DNA from 2 places in the Faecalibacterium sp. 3 genome. Region 1 is predicted to be linked to the other one. Evidence: riboswitches for the same ligand, from Rfam matches in the RefSeq annotation. Region 1 holds a riboswitch; the other holds the start of a gene.
The links. A riboswitch is a leader RNA that binds a small molecule or an ion and turns the genes downstream of it on or off. The one in region 1 is predicted to bind FMN.
Positions count from the first base shown of each region.

Region 1 (7,921 bases):
GTGCTCCTCCCATACGGGCGTGTTGCGGAAGCCTCTTGCGCCGGTGTGGGTCTCGATGCCTGCGGTCTCGGCCAGCTGCTGGGCCTGAGCCATCAGGGTGACGGTCTGCAGTACATCAAAGCCGCCGATGGCACCGCTTGCAAGATGCACCTTGGCATCACCCTCTGCGGCAGCGGCCTTGACCTGCTCATAAAAGGCAAGGTCTGCAAACGCGCCAATGGAAATGATGACCAGATTCACGCCCTTTTTCAGCACAGGCACAGCCATGGCGCGCACAGCCTCCACCGAAGCGGTCTCCACGATGTACTCCGGCTCCAGCGCCAGCAGGGCGTCCACATCGTCACACACGGCACAGCCCACCGTTTCGGCAGTCTTTTCTGCCGAAGCACGGGTGCGGCTGGTCACGCCCACCAGCTCATAGTCCGGCAGCAGACCGTTCTTCCATGCATCGGCCACAATGTTGCCCAGAAATCCGCAGCCTACAATGCCAAATTTTGTTTTCATATCCTAAACTCCTTTTTCTGCTTTTTCCAAAGAAAACAGCATATTCCATTAAAGTATATCATATCAAAACAAAAAATGATATAATAAGGTGCAAGAAGGGAGAAAGCTATGTCGAAAACAAAGGAGCTTTTCTGGACGTTTTTCAAGATCGGCGCGTTCACGTTTGGCGGCGGCTACGCCATGGTAGCCCTGCTGCAGAATGAATTTGTGGAAGAGAAAAAGTGGTTGACAAAAGAAGAATTTCTGGACATGGTGGCAATTGCGGAGTCTACGCCCGGCCCGGTGGCGGTGAACAGTGCCACCTATATCGGTTACAAGATCGAGGGTGCGGCAGGCGCGGCGGCGTCCACGGTGGCGGTGTGTCTCCCGTCCTTCGCGGTCATTTATCTGATCTCGCTGTTCTTTGACCAGTTCCTCCGCCTGTCGGTGGTGGCAAGTGCGTTCCACGGCATTCAGGTGTGTGTGATCTATCTGATCCTCTCGGCGGGCCTAAAAATGCTGAAGCAGCTGGAACACAGCGTCTTCAATATTGTCATCCTGACCACGGTTGCGGCAGCGATGGTGGGCTGTTCCATTGCAGCAGTGTCCTTCTCTTCCATTTTTTACATCCTGTTCAGCGGTGCGGCCGGGCTGCTGGTGTATGCAGTACAGCAGCTGCGGAAGGGGGAGAAGAAGCCGTGATCTATGTAGAACTCTTCTGGAATTTCCTCATGATCGGTGCGCTGTCCTTCGGCGGCGGCTACGGGATGATCTCGCTGGTGCGGGAAACGGTCTTAGGACACGGCTGGCTGACGGAAGGCGAATTCCTCAGCTTCATTGCCGTGTCGGAATCCACACCCGGCCCGCTGGCCATCAATATGGCTACCTTCATCGGTGCTTCACAGGGCGGCTTCTGGGGCGCGCTGTGTGCGACGCTGGGTGTGGTGCTGCCGTCCTTTGTCATTATCCTGCTCGTTGCATCGGTGCTGCAGAACCTGATGAAGTATGCGGGAGTCAACGCAGTTCTTGGCGGCGTTCGTCCCTGTGTGGTGGCGATGATCCTGGCAACTGCTGTCAACATGGCGCTTTCTACGCTGGCCGGGTTTGCAGCAGACAAGGCAGGCATTGCACCGGATCTTCGTTCCATTGTGGTGTTCCTGCTGCTGTGGGGGCTGCATGCCCTTTGCCGCCGGAAAAAGGGCAAAGCACCATCGCCCATTGGGATGATCCTGCTCTCCGCAGCGCTGGGCATCCTGTTCTGGGGAGCATAAAAAATAACGCGCCGGGTGGTTCTCGTTGAACGATCCGGTGCGTTTTGTTGTAAAAAGCCGGGCACAGGAAAACTCATGGCTCCCTGTGCCCGGCTTCAGCTTTTATTGGAATTTAGGCGCTGTGCGATCAAGCTGCAACAGAAGAAGCAGCTTCGCTGGAAGCAGCCTCAGAAGAAGCGGCCTCAGAAGAAGCAGCCTCGCTGGATGCAGCCTCAGAAGAAGAACCGTTCTCCTCTGCAACAGCAGAAGAAGCGTTCTCCTCTGCAACAGCAGAAGAAGCGTCCTCCTCGGCCTCAGCAGCAACAGAAGTGCTGGTAGAAGCAGCCTCGGAAGAGGATGCAGCAGTGGAGGAAGCAGAACCGCCGCAGGCAGTCATGCCAACAGCCAGAGCCAGAGCGACAACAGCAACACAAACATTCTTGAGTTTCATATCTAAAATCTCCTTGCTTCATGCAAAAGTATTCTTGCAGCTGCCCCACAGGAGGAGCCTTGCTGCAAGAAGATATTCTAGTCTTTTTATTTGAAAAATCAAGAGTTTTTTGGGCAAAGAAGTGATATCTTCAAGAAAATCTACGCTTTTGTTATAATTTGTTGACAAAAGCCAAAGGCTTTTTGGCAAAATTGAACCTGGAGGCAAAGGAACGGCAGATGAGCTGGAAAAGTTTTTTATGAGGGCGGAAGGGTCGTATCATTTGTTCAGATAAAACCTGCGGAATAAGGCTTTGCTCCGGACAGAAATAAAGCTGAGAGGATCTCGGGTGAGGATGCGGCTGACGCATCGCATGGGAAAGCTTTTTCAGGGCGTTCCGGACAGCTCTGCACCTTTTTACCTTTGCGCACATACAACGGGCAAAGGGGGAATGCTGTTTTGAACCGGATGATCTTGACTGCATGGGTGCTGCTGTTTCCGGCGGCGTGCACTACATTGGGCGCGGCGGGTGTGTTTTTGCTGCGGCGGCAGGCCCGGCCCTGCACACAGCGCATTTTGTGCGGCATGGCGGCAGGCATCATGCTGGCGGCCAGCGTGTGGAGCCTTTTGCTGCCCGCCATTGAGCGGGGACGCGGTCTGGCACTGCCTGCGTGGATCCCATCGGCGATAGGGCTCGTACTGGGCGCAGTAGGCCTTTTGCAGGTGGAGCAGTTTGCCGGACAGCTGCTGGCAGGCGGGGCAGGGCACAGCGGCCGCATGATCCTGGCTGTGACCTTACACAATCTGCCCGAGGGCATGGTGGCGGGGCTTGCCGCTGCCATGGCGTCGACCGGGGAGCCGGATGCCATCAGCGGGGCACTGGCACTGAGCCTTGGCATCGGCCTGCAGAATATCCCGGAAGGTGCGGCGGTCAGTCTGCCGCTGGCCCATGGCTCCTGTGCACGGCTCCGGGCGTTTCTGGCAGGCGCTGCGTCCGGGCTGGTGGAGCCGCTGGGCGCATTGCTGGCCTTCGCCCTTGCGGAGCAGGTCGGAGCTGCGCTACCATGGCTGCTCAGTGCGGCGGCAGGCTGCATGGTGTGCGTGACCGCGCAGGAGATGATCCCGCAGGCGGTGGAAGAGGATGAGCCTGCCGGTGTGGTGAGCATCGTGCTGGGGTTTGCGCTGATGATGGCGCTTGATGTGGCATTATAACCGATGAAAAGTCATACGATAACAAAATTCAGCATAGACAAGGCCAAACTGAAAATTCCTGCATTTTATCTGAAAATCTTGCGTATGCGGAAATTTTATGATACCCTGTATGCCCCGTACCCGCAAGAGGGTACGGGGCAAGAACGAACAGACACAATGGTGTGACTGCCTGCTGAGGTGCGCACCAGAGTGTGGAATAAGCATCCTGACATGCGGGCAGAGCCTTGAAAGGTTCCTGCCCGCATTTTTTAACAAGAGGGGGAAATCAGGATGCTGGATACCATCACAGGCATCAACAGCGCGGTCAATGGAGTGGTCTGGGGGCCAAGAAGGGCTGCAGGGCTCTGGGCCGGGTGCTGGCGGTCCTGTATTGAGCGCCGGCTCTGCGGCAGGGACATTGTACCCATGTGGTCGGCATTTGAAATCTATCAGAAGGAAGAAGAGGCGCAAGAAGCTGCCGAGGTGCAGCTGAATAAGGCTGCAAACGAATAAACAAAAGAAAAATGCCGCTCCGGTTTGGCTGGAGCGGCATTTTTTTCTGGTGTCAGGAATTTTTTTCGATGTACACGCTGGTGGAGGGAAAGGCAAAATCCACACCGTCAGCCTGCATGATATCCATGATATTCAGGTTCAGGTCGTTCTGCATCTGCAGGAACTCGGCGTAGACATTGGTCACCAGATAGGCGGAGACCAGAATGTTGATGCTGGAATCCCCAAAGTTTGCCAGCTGCACGATGTTGGTGCCCTTGTTGGTATACGGGCTGGCATCCAGCATGGCCTGCAGGTCTTTCATCAGCTTTTCCAGCTTGGGACGGGTAGTATTGTAGGTGACGCCAAGGTTGAACTTATAGGGACGCATGGTGCGCAGGGCCGCGTTCTTTACCGTGGAGGCGCAGATCTGGCTATTGGTGACGACATTGATGGTCTTATCCAGAGAGCGGATGCGGGTGGAGCGGAAATTGATGTCGATCACTTCGCCCTCCACACTGCCCACGGTGATCCAGTCGCCCACCGAGAAGGGCTTATCCAGCAGGATGACGATGCCGGAAAACAGGTTGCTGGCGCTTTCCTGTGCAGCCAGCGAAATGGTCAGGCCGACAAGTCCGGCACCGGCTACGATGCTGCCGATGGGAAAACCCACCTCCTGCGCCAGCGCAGCCACGCACAGCACGATGACCAGCACCTTGTAGGTGGTATCCAGCAGAGAGCGCAGCGTTTTGTTGGAGCGGATCTCCGGGCTGCAGGAAGCCAGCAGCAGGTCGGCCAGATCGGATGCGGCATACAGCCCTTCGCAGACCAGAAAGGTCATGGCGAGACGGAAACAGAGCAGCAGCAGCTTTGGAATGCCGGAAATGGCCCATGGCAGGGAAGCGGCGGCCAGATACACACCAATGACGCTGCACATGCGCAGGATGGGGGTGGAAAAACTGCGCAGCAGGATGGGCGTGCCGGTAAAATACCAGCTGCGGGCAAGCAGCGCCGGAATGCCCTTTTTGTTCAGCCAGCGGCGCACGAGCCATGCGGCCAGCAGGATGAGCAGGGCGCACACCGCACGCGCAGCCAGCGCCAGCCAGCCTTCCAGAAGCAGCGAGCCAAGCTCAAACGAGAGATCACGGATCGAGAAAATCATTTTAACCTCCTGAATTTTTACAGCGCATCCATGATATCATATCACACCCGCCGGAGCAAGGCTGAGAGGAAAACAAAAAAAGGAATACTTTGATAAAAAATATACAAATCAAAAAGTTCCCTCTTGACAAGCCGGGGCCGGCACGCTATACTCTGTGCCAGAAAGTTCGTTTCAGGGCGGGGTGTGATTCCCCACTGGCGGTAAGGAAGCTGCTTTCGTTGCCGGAGCGTGCCAAAGGAACAAAAAAGTTCAAACGGCGTGCAATGACAATGAGAGATCTCTCCAAGTCCGCGACCACCTTTTGTGGGTGCTGACCCGGTGCGATTCCGGGACCAACGGTATAGTCCGGATGTAAGAAACGGCAGGCAAATTGTTGTCTACGCGCCCTGTTGCAGTGTTTTTGTTGCAGCAGGGCGCTTTTCTGTTTGTCCTTCCCGTTCCAAAATAAGAAACTGCTTTCATGAGCAGGGCGTACCGAATGACAAAGACGCTCAGGCGGTGTGCAATGCTTATGGGAACAGCTTCTGCGATACGAAAAGAGCTTTCGGAACATTTTTACAGGGCCTTTTGCCCGGGAAGGAATCATAACCATGAAAAAGAACACGACCCACAATCTTACCGTTGCCGCCATGCTCAGCGCAGTGGCCTTTATCCTGATGTTCATTGAGTTTCCCATCCCGATGCTCATCCCGTCCTTCGTCAAGATGGACTTCTCCGATTTGCCCGCTCTGCTGGGCGCATTCGCACTTGGCCCGGTGTACGGTGTGGTCATCAGCTTTATGAAGAACCTGCTGCACATCGTCATCAAGGGCACCTCCACCGCGTGTGTGGGTGAGCTGTGCAACTTTATGCTGGGTGCGGTTTTCTCCGCTGTGGCAGGCGTTGTCTATAAGCACCACAAGAGCCGCAAGACCGCCATCATTGGTGCTATTGCAGGCGCTGCAGCCATGGCTGTGTTCAGCGTACCGTCCAACTACTTTATTACCTATCCGGCCTATGTCACCTTCTACCACATGCCGCTGGAGGCGATCCTTGGCATGTATCAGGCGATCCTGCCCTCCGCAGACAGCCTCATCAAGTGTCTGGTCGTCTTTAACATGCCCTTTACGCTGGTCAAGGGCCTGCTGGACGCAGCACTGTGCCTGCTGATCTACAAGCCGCTGTCTCCCATCCTGCACGGCAGAAAGTAACTTGTTCTCCACTTTTTTCTTCTCAAATCAAATAACCACAGCAAAACTCCCCGGTCAGGTCCCGCAGTGCGGTTCCCGGCCGGGGAGCTGTTATTTACAGGAAAATAGATCCGCCAGCGGTCGATCAGGCCAGTGCGCCCTTGTCCAGCCATCTGCCACGCGCCAGCCGCACAAGGAACAGCACGCCGCGCATGGTCAGCTCAAAGCTCATGGCAAACCACACGCCCACCAGCCCAAAGTGCGGGGCCAGCAGGGTGGCAAGGGTGAGCCGGATGCCCCACATGCTGACGAGGTTCAGCACAAAGCAGCCGGCACTGTCGCCGGCGCCCTGCATGGCACCGCTGGCAACGATGCTGGCTCCGAACATGGGCTCAGCCAGAGCTTCGATCCGCAGCACTTGCGCACCCAGTGCAATGACTGCGGTGTCTGCGGTGAAGATGCCCATCAGATTGGGCGCAAACAGATACATGCCTGCACCGGTCAGAGCCATGATGCCTATGCCCATGCAGGTGCACAGCCATGCAAAACGTCTGGACATATCCCGGCGGTTTGCGCCTACAGCCTGACCGACCAGTGCAAGGGCGGCATCCTGAATGCCGTAGCCTGCCATATAGCACAGGCTTTCGGCGCTCACCCCCAGACTGTTGGCCGCAATGGCAGTGGTGCCAAGGCCGGACACGATGCGGATGAGCAGCACCTGTGCGGAGGAAAGGGCCGCGCGTTCGGCGGCCAGCGGCGTGCCCACCTTCCAGAGGTTCTGCAGGCAGGCTCTGGTGATCTGCCAGGAGCCGGGCTTGCGGATGCACAGCGGGCCATCGCGGAGCAGCAGCAGTGCCAGCGTCAGCGTGCCGCTGATGGCAGTGGCAAAGGCGGTGCCCAGCGCCGCGCCCGGCACGCCCCAGCCGAGGCCCCACACGGTCATGGTGCGGCCCAGCACCGTCATCTGCCGGGTGGGGTTGATGAGGAAGAAGTTGAAGATCACATCCAGCACGCAGGTCAATACGCTGATCAGGCCCGGCGTCAGGGCGTCGCCGCAGGAACGCAGCATGGAGGAATAGGTGCCCATGACCATCAAAAAGGGCAGGGAAGCGGACCAGATGGCAAAATAAGCCGATGCATCCGCCCGCAGGGACGGGTCTGCCCCCAGCCATCCGGGCAGAAACCGGCTGATGCCGATGCCAAAGGCGGCTGCCGCAAGGCCCACTGCAAGGTTGAAGATCATAGACTGACGCAGCACACCGCGGGCGTCTGCCTGCCGGTCGGCCCCCAGATACTGCGCCACCTGAATGGCAAAGGACATGTACAGACCGGCCAGCATTCCATGCATGAGCCAAGTGCTGGAGCTGACGATGCCGATGGAGGCTGTAGCCGATGCACCGATGTGGCCTACCATGGCTGCGTCGATGTATTCCACTGCTGTTACCACGATCTGCTGCAGGATGGACGGAATGCTCAGAGTCAGCACCACCTGCATGGTGTGCCGCAGCGGTACCTGTTCGCCCCGGCGCATCTGCGCCGAGAGCTGCTCAAGGGAAATGGTCATTGGTTCTCCTTATCCTGATTACACATTAAAAAATGGCACCGCATACGCTTTGCCATATTCAGCGGAAAATAATTTTTTATAGTTTGCGTTTGCCGCGGGCTGTGGCCCGCTCCAAACGCTTTTTCACGAATAGAAGTCCGGAAAGCAAGCAGCAGCCCAAACAGCAGAATTTGACAAACTAAT
Region 1 is NZ_JBLWFN010000001.1:1,935,918-1,943,838, forward strand. It holds gene ACNSPV_RS09175 (aspartate dehydrogenase domain-containing protein) at 1-504, opposite strand, end outside; gene ACNSPV_RS09180 (chromate transporter) at 613-1,185, shown strand; gene ACNSPV_RS09185 (chromate transporter) at 1,182-1,754, shown strand; gene ACNSPV_RS09190 (hypothetical protein) at 1,882-2,184, opposite strand; gene ACNSPV_RS09195 (ZIP family metal transporter) at 2,632-3,375, shown strand; gene ACNSPV_RS09200 (hypothetical protein) at 3,646-3,867, shown strand; gene ACNSPV_RS09205 (mechanosensitive ion channel family protein) at 3,920-5,005, opposite strand; FMN riboswitch at 5,169-5,370, shown strand; gene ACNSPV_RS09210 (ECF transporter S component) at 5,596-6,195, shown strand; gene ACNSPV_RS09215 (MATE family efflux transporter) at 6,320-7,738, opposite strand.

Region 2 (7,921 bases), 1.8 Mb from region 1:
ATGTTCTGCCAGCTTCTGCCGTGCAGGAGGATAGACCGGATTTCCGATTTCCCATGCACTGGTGGCGGCTGATGCGATTTCAAATTGCTCGGATAGTCCTGCCTTGGACGTAAGGTCTTTCATCACATACTCCGCCATCGGGCTTCGGCAGATATTTCCGAGACAAATAAATAAGATCCTGGTCATGCCGGGTCGTTCTCCTTTTGGCTTACAAAAGCATAGCCGCCGTGGGTAGTGCGGATAAAGCTACCGCAGCCGGCCAGCTTCTTTCGCAGATTGGAAACGGTATTTGCCACGACCTTTAAGGTGTCGTCACAGTTTTGTCCCCACACAGCACGGAAAAGCTCTTCTTTTGAGAAGATTTGTCCTTCGTGGGAGGCAAGCATCAGCAGCAAATCGAACTCCAGTCGTGTAAGGGAGACTTTTCTGCCGTTGCACGACACTTCGTGGGTCATTCCGTCCAGTGTAAGCCCCGGAAGAACCAACTTCTCCCATGAATCAATGGATATTTGCTCTGCCTCGATGTGCTCTCGTTCCAGAAGCATCCGGATCTTCTGCTCTAATTCCGGGTCAGGCTGTCGGGTCTTTATAACGATCATGGCAAACTCCTGCGTGTATTTTACTCTGCGGCGGTATCCATTTCCCGGAGCAGGTTTACCATCTCGATGGCACTGACTGCACAGTCATAGCCTTTATTACCTGCTTTGGTGCCTGCCCGCTCGATGGCCTGTTCGATGTTTTCGGTGGTCAGAACACCAAAGAGGACGGGAACCCCGCTTTCCAGCGAGACCGTGGCAATGCCTTTGGAAACCTCATTGCACACATAGTCGTAATGGCTGGTAGAACCGCGAATCACGGCACCAAGGCAGATCACAGCATCATACTTTCCGCTTTTTGCCATTTTAGAGGCGACCAGTGGGATCTCAAAAGCACCCGGAACCCATGCAACATGAATATCAGCGTCCTGCACATCGTGCCGGAGCAGACCATCCATTGCTCCGCTCAGAAGTTTGGACGTGATAAATTCGTTGAATCGGGCAGCTACGATACCGACCTTGATATTCTGAGAAACCAGCTTGCCTTCAAATGTTTTCATTTTTAAATACCTCTTTCGTTGTTAATATTCCAGAAGATGTCCCATCCGTGCCTGCTTCGTTTTCAGGTAAAACAGGTCATACGGGGTCGCCGTCATCTGAATGGGTACGCGCTCGGAGATCTCCAGCCCAAACTCGGAGAGCTGATATACTTTGTCCGGGTTATTGGTAAGCAGGCGCAGACTTTTTACGCCAAGTTCCCGGAGGATCTGCGCGCCGAGATAATACTCCCGTTCATCTCCATGGAACCCCAGAGCGAGATTGGCTTCCAGCGTATCCATGCCCTGCTCCTGAAGTTCATAGGCACGCAGTTTGTTGATCAGACCGATGCCCCGGCCTTCCTGCCGCATATAGAGCAGGATACCCCGGCCTTCTTTTTCGATCTGCGTCATGGCAGCGGCCAGCTGCTGGCCGCAGTCACAACGCAAAGAGCCAAATGTATCTCCTGTCAGGCATTCCGAGTGGACGCGGCACAGAATATCCTTTCCATTGCCAATGTCACCTTTTACCAGTGCAATGTGATGCTCTCCGTTCAGGCGGCTCACAAAACCATAAGCTCTGAAGGTGCCATACTTGGTGGGCAGGTTCACTGCCGTCACCTGATCGACCAGTTTATCGTGACACTTGCGGTACTCCTGTAAATCACGGATGGTGATGAATTTGATCTGGAAACGCTCTGCCAGCTTTGCCAGTTCAGCGGTGCGCATCATCGTGCCATCCTCCCGCATGATCTCGCAGCACAGGCCGCATTCTTTCAGCCCTGCCAGACGGCACAGGTCAACGGTTGCTTCCGTGTGACCGTTGCGCTCCAACACACCGTTCTTTTTTGCCAGAAGGGGGAACATATGGCCCGGTCTGCGGAAATCTTCTGCTTTTGCGTGATCGTCCACACAAGCCATCGCCGTAATGGAACGCTCTGCGGCAGAAATGCCCGTAGAAGTAGAAACGTGGTCGATGGACACCGTAAATGCCGTTTCATGGTTGTCGGTGTTATACTGCACCATTTGCGGAAATTGCAGCTTCTGGACAAAAGCCTCGGACATCGGCATACAGATCAGACCTTTGCCGTGGGTCGCCATAAAGTTGATGTTTTCGGTGGTGGCAAATTCGGCAGCACAGATGAAGTCCCCCTCGTTTTCACGGTCGGGGTCATCCGTTACCAGAATGATTTTTCCTTGCTTCAGGTCTTGCAAAGCTTCGGGAATGGTATTGAAGTTCATCGTAAACTCTCCTTAAAAGCCGCAGCGCAGCAGCATTTCTTTTGTGAGCGTGTTTTGCTTCGGTGTTTCTGATGGAAGCAGCCTCTCGATATATTTTCCAACAACATCGGTTTCCAGATTGACAAAATCCCCTTTGTGCCGTTGGTTCAGGTTCGTCTGACGGACGGTGTGCGGTATCGTGGACACGGAAAAGCCCGTAGGTTCCACCGCAGCCACGGTCAGGCTGATACCGTCTATTGTGATAGAGCCTTTTTCAACAACATAGCGAAGGATCGCAGAATCTGCATGAATGGTGTACCAGATGGCCGTATCGTCTTTTCGGATATTAGCAATGCGTCCGACGCCATCCACATGGCCTGCTACGATGTGTCCGCCAAAACGTCCGTTGGCCGGCATGGCACGTTCCAGATTGACAGCACTTCCAACGGTGAGCTGTGCAAGTGCAGAGCGGTTCAAGGTCTCGTGCATGACATCCGCAGCAAAGCTATCCGGGAAGAGCTGCCTGACGGTCAGACAGATGCCGTTGACGGCGATGCTGTCGCCGATCCTGGTTCCTTCCAGAACCGTTTTTGCACAAACAGTCAGTACGGCGGAATGCTGTCCCCGATTGATGGATTTTATTGTTCCGACTTCTTCCACGATTCCGGTAAACACGGGTACTCCACCTCACTTTCGATCAGGAAATCTTCGCCAAGCTGTTCCAATCGGCTGTTCTTCAGGCGGAATGCAGCATCCGGAAGCGGGACACCTGCACCCTCAATGGGTGCTTTGGCATCCCTTCCTCCGAACAGCTTCGGGGCAATGTAAGCCTGTACCTGCTGCACGATGCCGCTTTCCAGTGCAGACCAGTTCAAGGTTCCGCCGCCTTCCAGCAGAATGCTGTCGATCTGCTCCTGCCCCAGCTGTTCCATCAGTTGCAGAAGATTCACATGACCGCAATGCGCTTCCAGACAAAGGACCCGGCACCCGGCCTGTTGATATGCCGCCTGCTTCTCCGGGTCGCCGCAGCAGGTCGCAAGAATGGTCGGAACCTGTTTGGCGGTCATGACCACCTGTGATTGCAGCGGTGTCCGCAAATGTGTATCACAGATGATCCGGACGGGATCACGGCCACCCTCTATCCGGCAGGTCAGCAGCGGGTCATCTGCTAGGATGGTTCCGACTCCCACCATAATGCCGCGGAATCGGTGTCGCTGCCGTTGAACATGATTCCGGGCAATTTCCCCGGTGATCCATTTGGAAGCGCCTGTGTATGTGGCGATTTTTCCGTCCATCGTCATGGCGTATTTCATGGAAACGAAGGGGCGTTTTGTGGTGATATAGTGGAAGAACACCTTGTTCAGCGCATCGCATTCCTCTTGCAGAACATTTTCGGTCACATCTATGCCGTGTGCGCGCAGGATTGCAATTCCCTTTCCAGCCACCAGCGGATTCGGGTCAGCAGAACCCACGACCACCCGGTGAATGCCCGCGTCCAGAATCGCATCCACGCAGGGCGGCTGCTTTCCGTAATGGCAGCACGGCTCCAATGTCACATACAGGGTCGCTCCCTGCGGATCTTCGGTGCAGGATGCCAGCGCATTGCGCTCCGCATGAGCCTGACCGTATCTCTGGTGCCAGCCCTGTCCGATGATCCTGCCCTCTTTTGCGACCACGGCACCCACCATCGGGTTGGGAGATGTCCATCCGCAGCCCCTTTTTGCAAGCTGCAAAGCCAGACGCATATAGTCTTTGTCGTTCATCGTGTCGCCTCCAAAAGAAAAAGCCCTGAACAAAAACGTTCAGGGCAAGCCGAAAAGACACAAGGGACCCTTGTGCAAAAAAGAAAGCTCCAGAATGCAAACGCATCCCAGAGCAGCCTCCACAAGCGCAGAACCGTGCGGGCTCTGCGCTTGGTATCTTCTTTCATCCAGACTGTACTGTCGGCTTCGGAGTTTCACCGAATCATGCCTTACGGCTCGTGGGCTGTACCACCGGTAGGGAATCGCACCCTGCCCTGAAGATTTCTGATTCAATTACAGCGGCATTATAGCACGGCTCCTTTCGGATTGCAAGGGCATTCTGCAAACCGGGACGAAACCGGGATGAAGCGAATCGCTACAACAATAAAATCACATCGTCCGTAGGACAATGTGAACGGAGAATCCAAAGGGGCGCGGGTCGCCAGGCGAGAGCAGCGCCCTTTGGCACACGACTTTGCTTGCAAAGTCTATTCCGAACAAGACGGTACGAATGGGAGGTGCTGGAAATGGCAGCAGAAAAGACCAAGGTCTACACATGAAGGTAGATACCACTGCCATTGAGCAGGAGATCGCCGCCTATGAGAAGCAGCTGCGGCAGCACTACTCCACAAAATCCCGGCTTATGGAGGAGATCGACAGCCTTGACCCGGACGACCGGCACTTTATCGCCCGAAAATCCGACCTTGACGACCGCCTTTATAAGATGTACGATAAAATCGAAGAGGCGGAAAATGGACTGATGGATGCCCGGGCAAAGAAGCAGACCATTGAAGCCGACAAAATCACAGGTGACAACATCTATAAGATCCTGATTTGCTTCGACAAGCTTTATGCCACCATGACCGAGGCGGAACGCCGCAGGCTGGTGGAGATTTTGATCGATGAGGTGCAGATCTACCCGGAACGCCAGCCTAACGGACAGTGGCTGAAGTCTGTCCGGTTCAAGCTGCCCATCATTGACCATGACCTTGAATTGAGTTTGGACAATCCGGATCGTGTCGAGGTTGTGTGTTCGATGGTTAGAGTCAAAAAGCATTGATCTAATGTGAAGTAGGGTGAGCCGTTTTATGTATTCTGTTACACAGCGTATAAAAATGATCCGGCAATATGAAGGAAAATAAGTAGGCCTGTGCGGTCTGGTGAAAAATAACAGCACAAATAGCACAGAGAAAAGGAGCATCTACCCATGAACGCAAATATCAATTATGATGAGATCCCGGATACCAGTGCCGTGCAGGAGGACCTGCTTGCGGCGCTGAGCAGCCAGCATGTGACCGTGCACACGAATGAGGAGCCGGACTTCGACTACATGGAAAACGAAGATGTGGCCTTTGTGGTCAAGAATCCGCACAACGAAGAGAATCTGCTCATTGAACTGGGCGGCGAGTTCTCGCTCTTCTTCGGCCTGTGGCATGGGCAGTACAAGACGGTGGAGTATGACTACGACCGCATGAAGAAGGACGTTGCCGCGATTCTGGCGGGCAATGCCGGTGTGCTGAGCCTGTACACAGACGGCAAGTGGCAGGGCAGTACCCTCTGCCCGGAGAAGGTGTCTGCCGATGCCGACATGGAAAAGCTGCTGGAACGCTGCTGGCAAAAGCAGGAGCCGAAGGAAAAACTGCTGGCACAGGGCGGCAGGGTGGAATTGCTCTACTGGGACCCGGCGGAAAATAAGAGCTTTGTGATTCCGGCAAAGAACTGAACTATAACAAAAAGGACACACCGTGACAGGTGTGTCCTTTTTGTTATATGATATGAAGCTTAGACCTTCTCGATGGTGATGCTCCAATCGGCGGTCATGGCCTCGTCCGGCTCCAGCACCTCGTGCCGGCCTTCCTCGTTGACGCTGTTGGCCCAGCCGTTCCAGGGCTCCATGCACACAAAGCTCTCGGCATCCTGCTGCCACAGCACGGCGTGGTCGAAGCTGTCGTCTGCATCCACAGTCACCTTGTGGCCGTTACCGCTGTCGGTGAGGGTCATGGGGAACTGTACGCCGGTCAGCAGGCGCACGCTGTTGTCGGCGCCTTCCTTGCGGGTGAGGGTGATCTTTTCCGGGGCAGCGGGCTGCTCGCCCTTGGCGCTCTCGGAGCAGGTGGCACAATGGATGTCAAAGTCCACATTTTCCAGCTTGGAAGCCTTGAAGTAGGGGTGGAAGCCAAAGCTGAAGGGCATGTTGGTGTCGCCCTCGTTGATCACGGTCATGTTGATGGCGGCAGTATTGCCTTCGAGGTTGTAGTTCATCAGCACGGTGAAATCGAAGGGATAGAGGAATTTGGTCAGGGGGGTGGACTCCAGGATCAGGGTCACGCCGTCCGGGCCGACGCTTTCCACATCCCATGCGCACAGGTCGGCAAAGCCGTGGTTCTCCATGGGGTATGCCTTGCCGTCGAAGATATGCACGCCGTTATCGGGCAGGCCGCAGTTGGGGAACAGCACCGGCACGCCGAAGCGGGGACGGTTGCACTCGGAAAAATTGGGGTGGCGGGTCCAGATGTACTCCTCGCCGTTCAGCGAGAAGCCGGTGATCATGCCGCCGCGCTCCGGGGTGATGACCAGCTCGGTCTTTGCCTCGGCGTCGGTGATGACATACTGCTCGTAGCAGGCACCGTTTTCGGTGACGTAACGGGTGGTGATCTGATTCATAAAATATACCTCCTGTTTTAACCTTCTCAGTCTGTTCGCAAGCTCACAGCCAGCTTCCCGAGGGGGGAGCTTTTTGCGCTTTATCTCAAGGCGATGCCGGAGAGGGTTCAGTCCTTCTGATGTTCTTTTAGTTTTTCAAAATAATAATCAATGCCATAGCGGATGAGATATTTTATGACCCTTGCAATAACGGCCACGATAGCGGCAAAAATGCCGCCGTAAAGCAGGAACGCATAGATCATCATACGGGTGGTCATAGCCATAATAACACATCCTTTTTGTGGCTCACAGATGCACAAAAAGGCCGCCGGGCGGCGCGAACCGCTCAGCAGCCTTTGATTTTTTACAGAACGACGCCGTCCTTGAAGATGGAGATCTCGCGGAAGCCGTGCTTCTCGGCCTTGGTCTGCTCGCCGCTTGCAACGCGGATGACCAGATCCAGCAGGTCCTTTGCGGCCTCGTCGATGGTCTTTTCGCCATCTGCGATCACGCCGGTGTTGAAGTCGATCCAGCCGGATTTCTTCTGGGCCAGCGGAGTGTTGGTGGAGATCTTCAGGGTGGGAGCCGGGGCCGAGAACGGAGTGCCGCGGCCGGTGGAGAACAGGATCAGGTGTGCGCCTGCGGCGGTCATGGCCGTGGCAGAGACCAGATCGTTGCCGGGGCCGTACAGCATGTTCAGGCCCTTGGTGACAACAGGATCACCGTAGCCGATGACATCCATGATGGGAGCAGTGCCGCCCTTCTGCACGCAGCCGCAGCTCTTGTCTTCCAGCGTGGTGATGCCGCCCTGCTTGTTGCCCGGAGAGGGGTTATCGTAGACCACCTCGTTGTGGCTGATGAAGTAATCCTTGAAGCCGTTGATCATGTGCTCGGCCTTGACAAAGACGTCATGGTTGATGCAGCGGTCCATCAGGAAGCCCTCGGCACCGAACATCTCGGGCACCTCGGTCAGCACGGTGGAACCGCCGCGCTGGCCCATCATGTCGGAGAAGCGGCCGATGGTGGGGTTGGCGGTGATGCCGGACAGGCCGTCCGAGCCGCCGCACTTCATGCCCACCACCAGATCGGACACGGGGATGGGCTCACGCTTGAACTGACCGGCGTAAGCGGCCAGTTCCTTGAGGATATCGCGGGCAGCGGTGAACTCGTCGTCCACTTCCTGACAGGTGAGGAACTTCACACGGTCGTGGTCGTACTCGCCCAGCTCTTCCACGAACTGATC
Region 2 is NZ_JBLWFN010000001.1:183,472-191,392, reverse strand. It holds gene ACNSPV_RS00865 (low molecular weight protein-tyrosine-phosphatase) at 1-186, opposite strand, end outside; gene ACNSPV_RS00860 (winged helix-turn-helix domain-containing protein) at 183-599, opposite strand; gene ribE (6,7-dimethyl-8-ribityllumazine synthase) at 620-1,096, opposite strand; gene ACNSPV_RS00850 (bifunctional 3,4-dihydroxy-2-butanone-4-phosphate synthase/GTP cyclohydrolase II) at 1,118-2,314, opposite strand; gene ACNSPV_RS00845 (riboflavin synthase) at 2,327-2,968, opposite strand; gene ribD (bifunctional diaminohydroxyphosphoribosylaminopyrimidine deaminase/5-amino-6-(5-phosphoribosylamino)uracil reductase RibD) at 2,932-4,056, opposite strand; FMN riboswitch at 4,208-4,322, opposite strand; gene ACNSPV_RS00835 (resolvase) at 4,592-5,095, shown strand; gene ACNSPV_RS00830 (hypothetical protein) at 5,243-5,758, shown strand; gene ACNSPV_RS00825 (aldose epimerase) at 5,818-6,699, opposite strand; gene ACNSPV_RS00820 (hypothetical protein) at 6,807-6,962, opposite strand; gene ACNSPV_RS00815 (UxaA family hydrolase) at 7,043-7,921, opposite strand, start outside.
Region 2: linked by a shared signal. The riboswitch ahead of ribD (bifunctional diaminohydroxyphosphoribosylaminopyrimidine deaminase/5-amino-6-(5-phosphoribosylamino)uracil reductase RibD) and the one ahead of ACNSPV_RS09210 (ECF transporter S component) in region 1 are both predicted to bind FMN.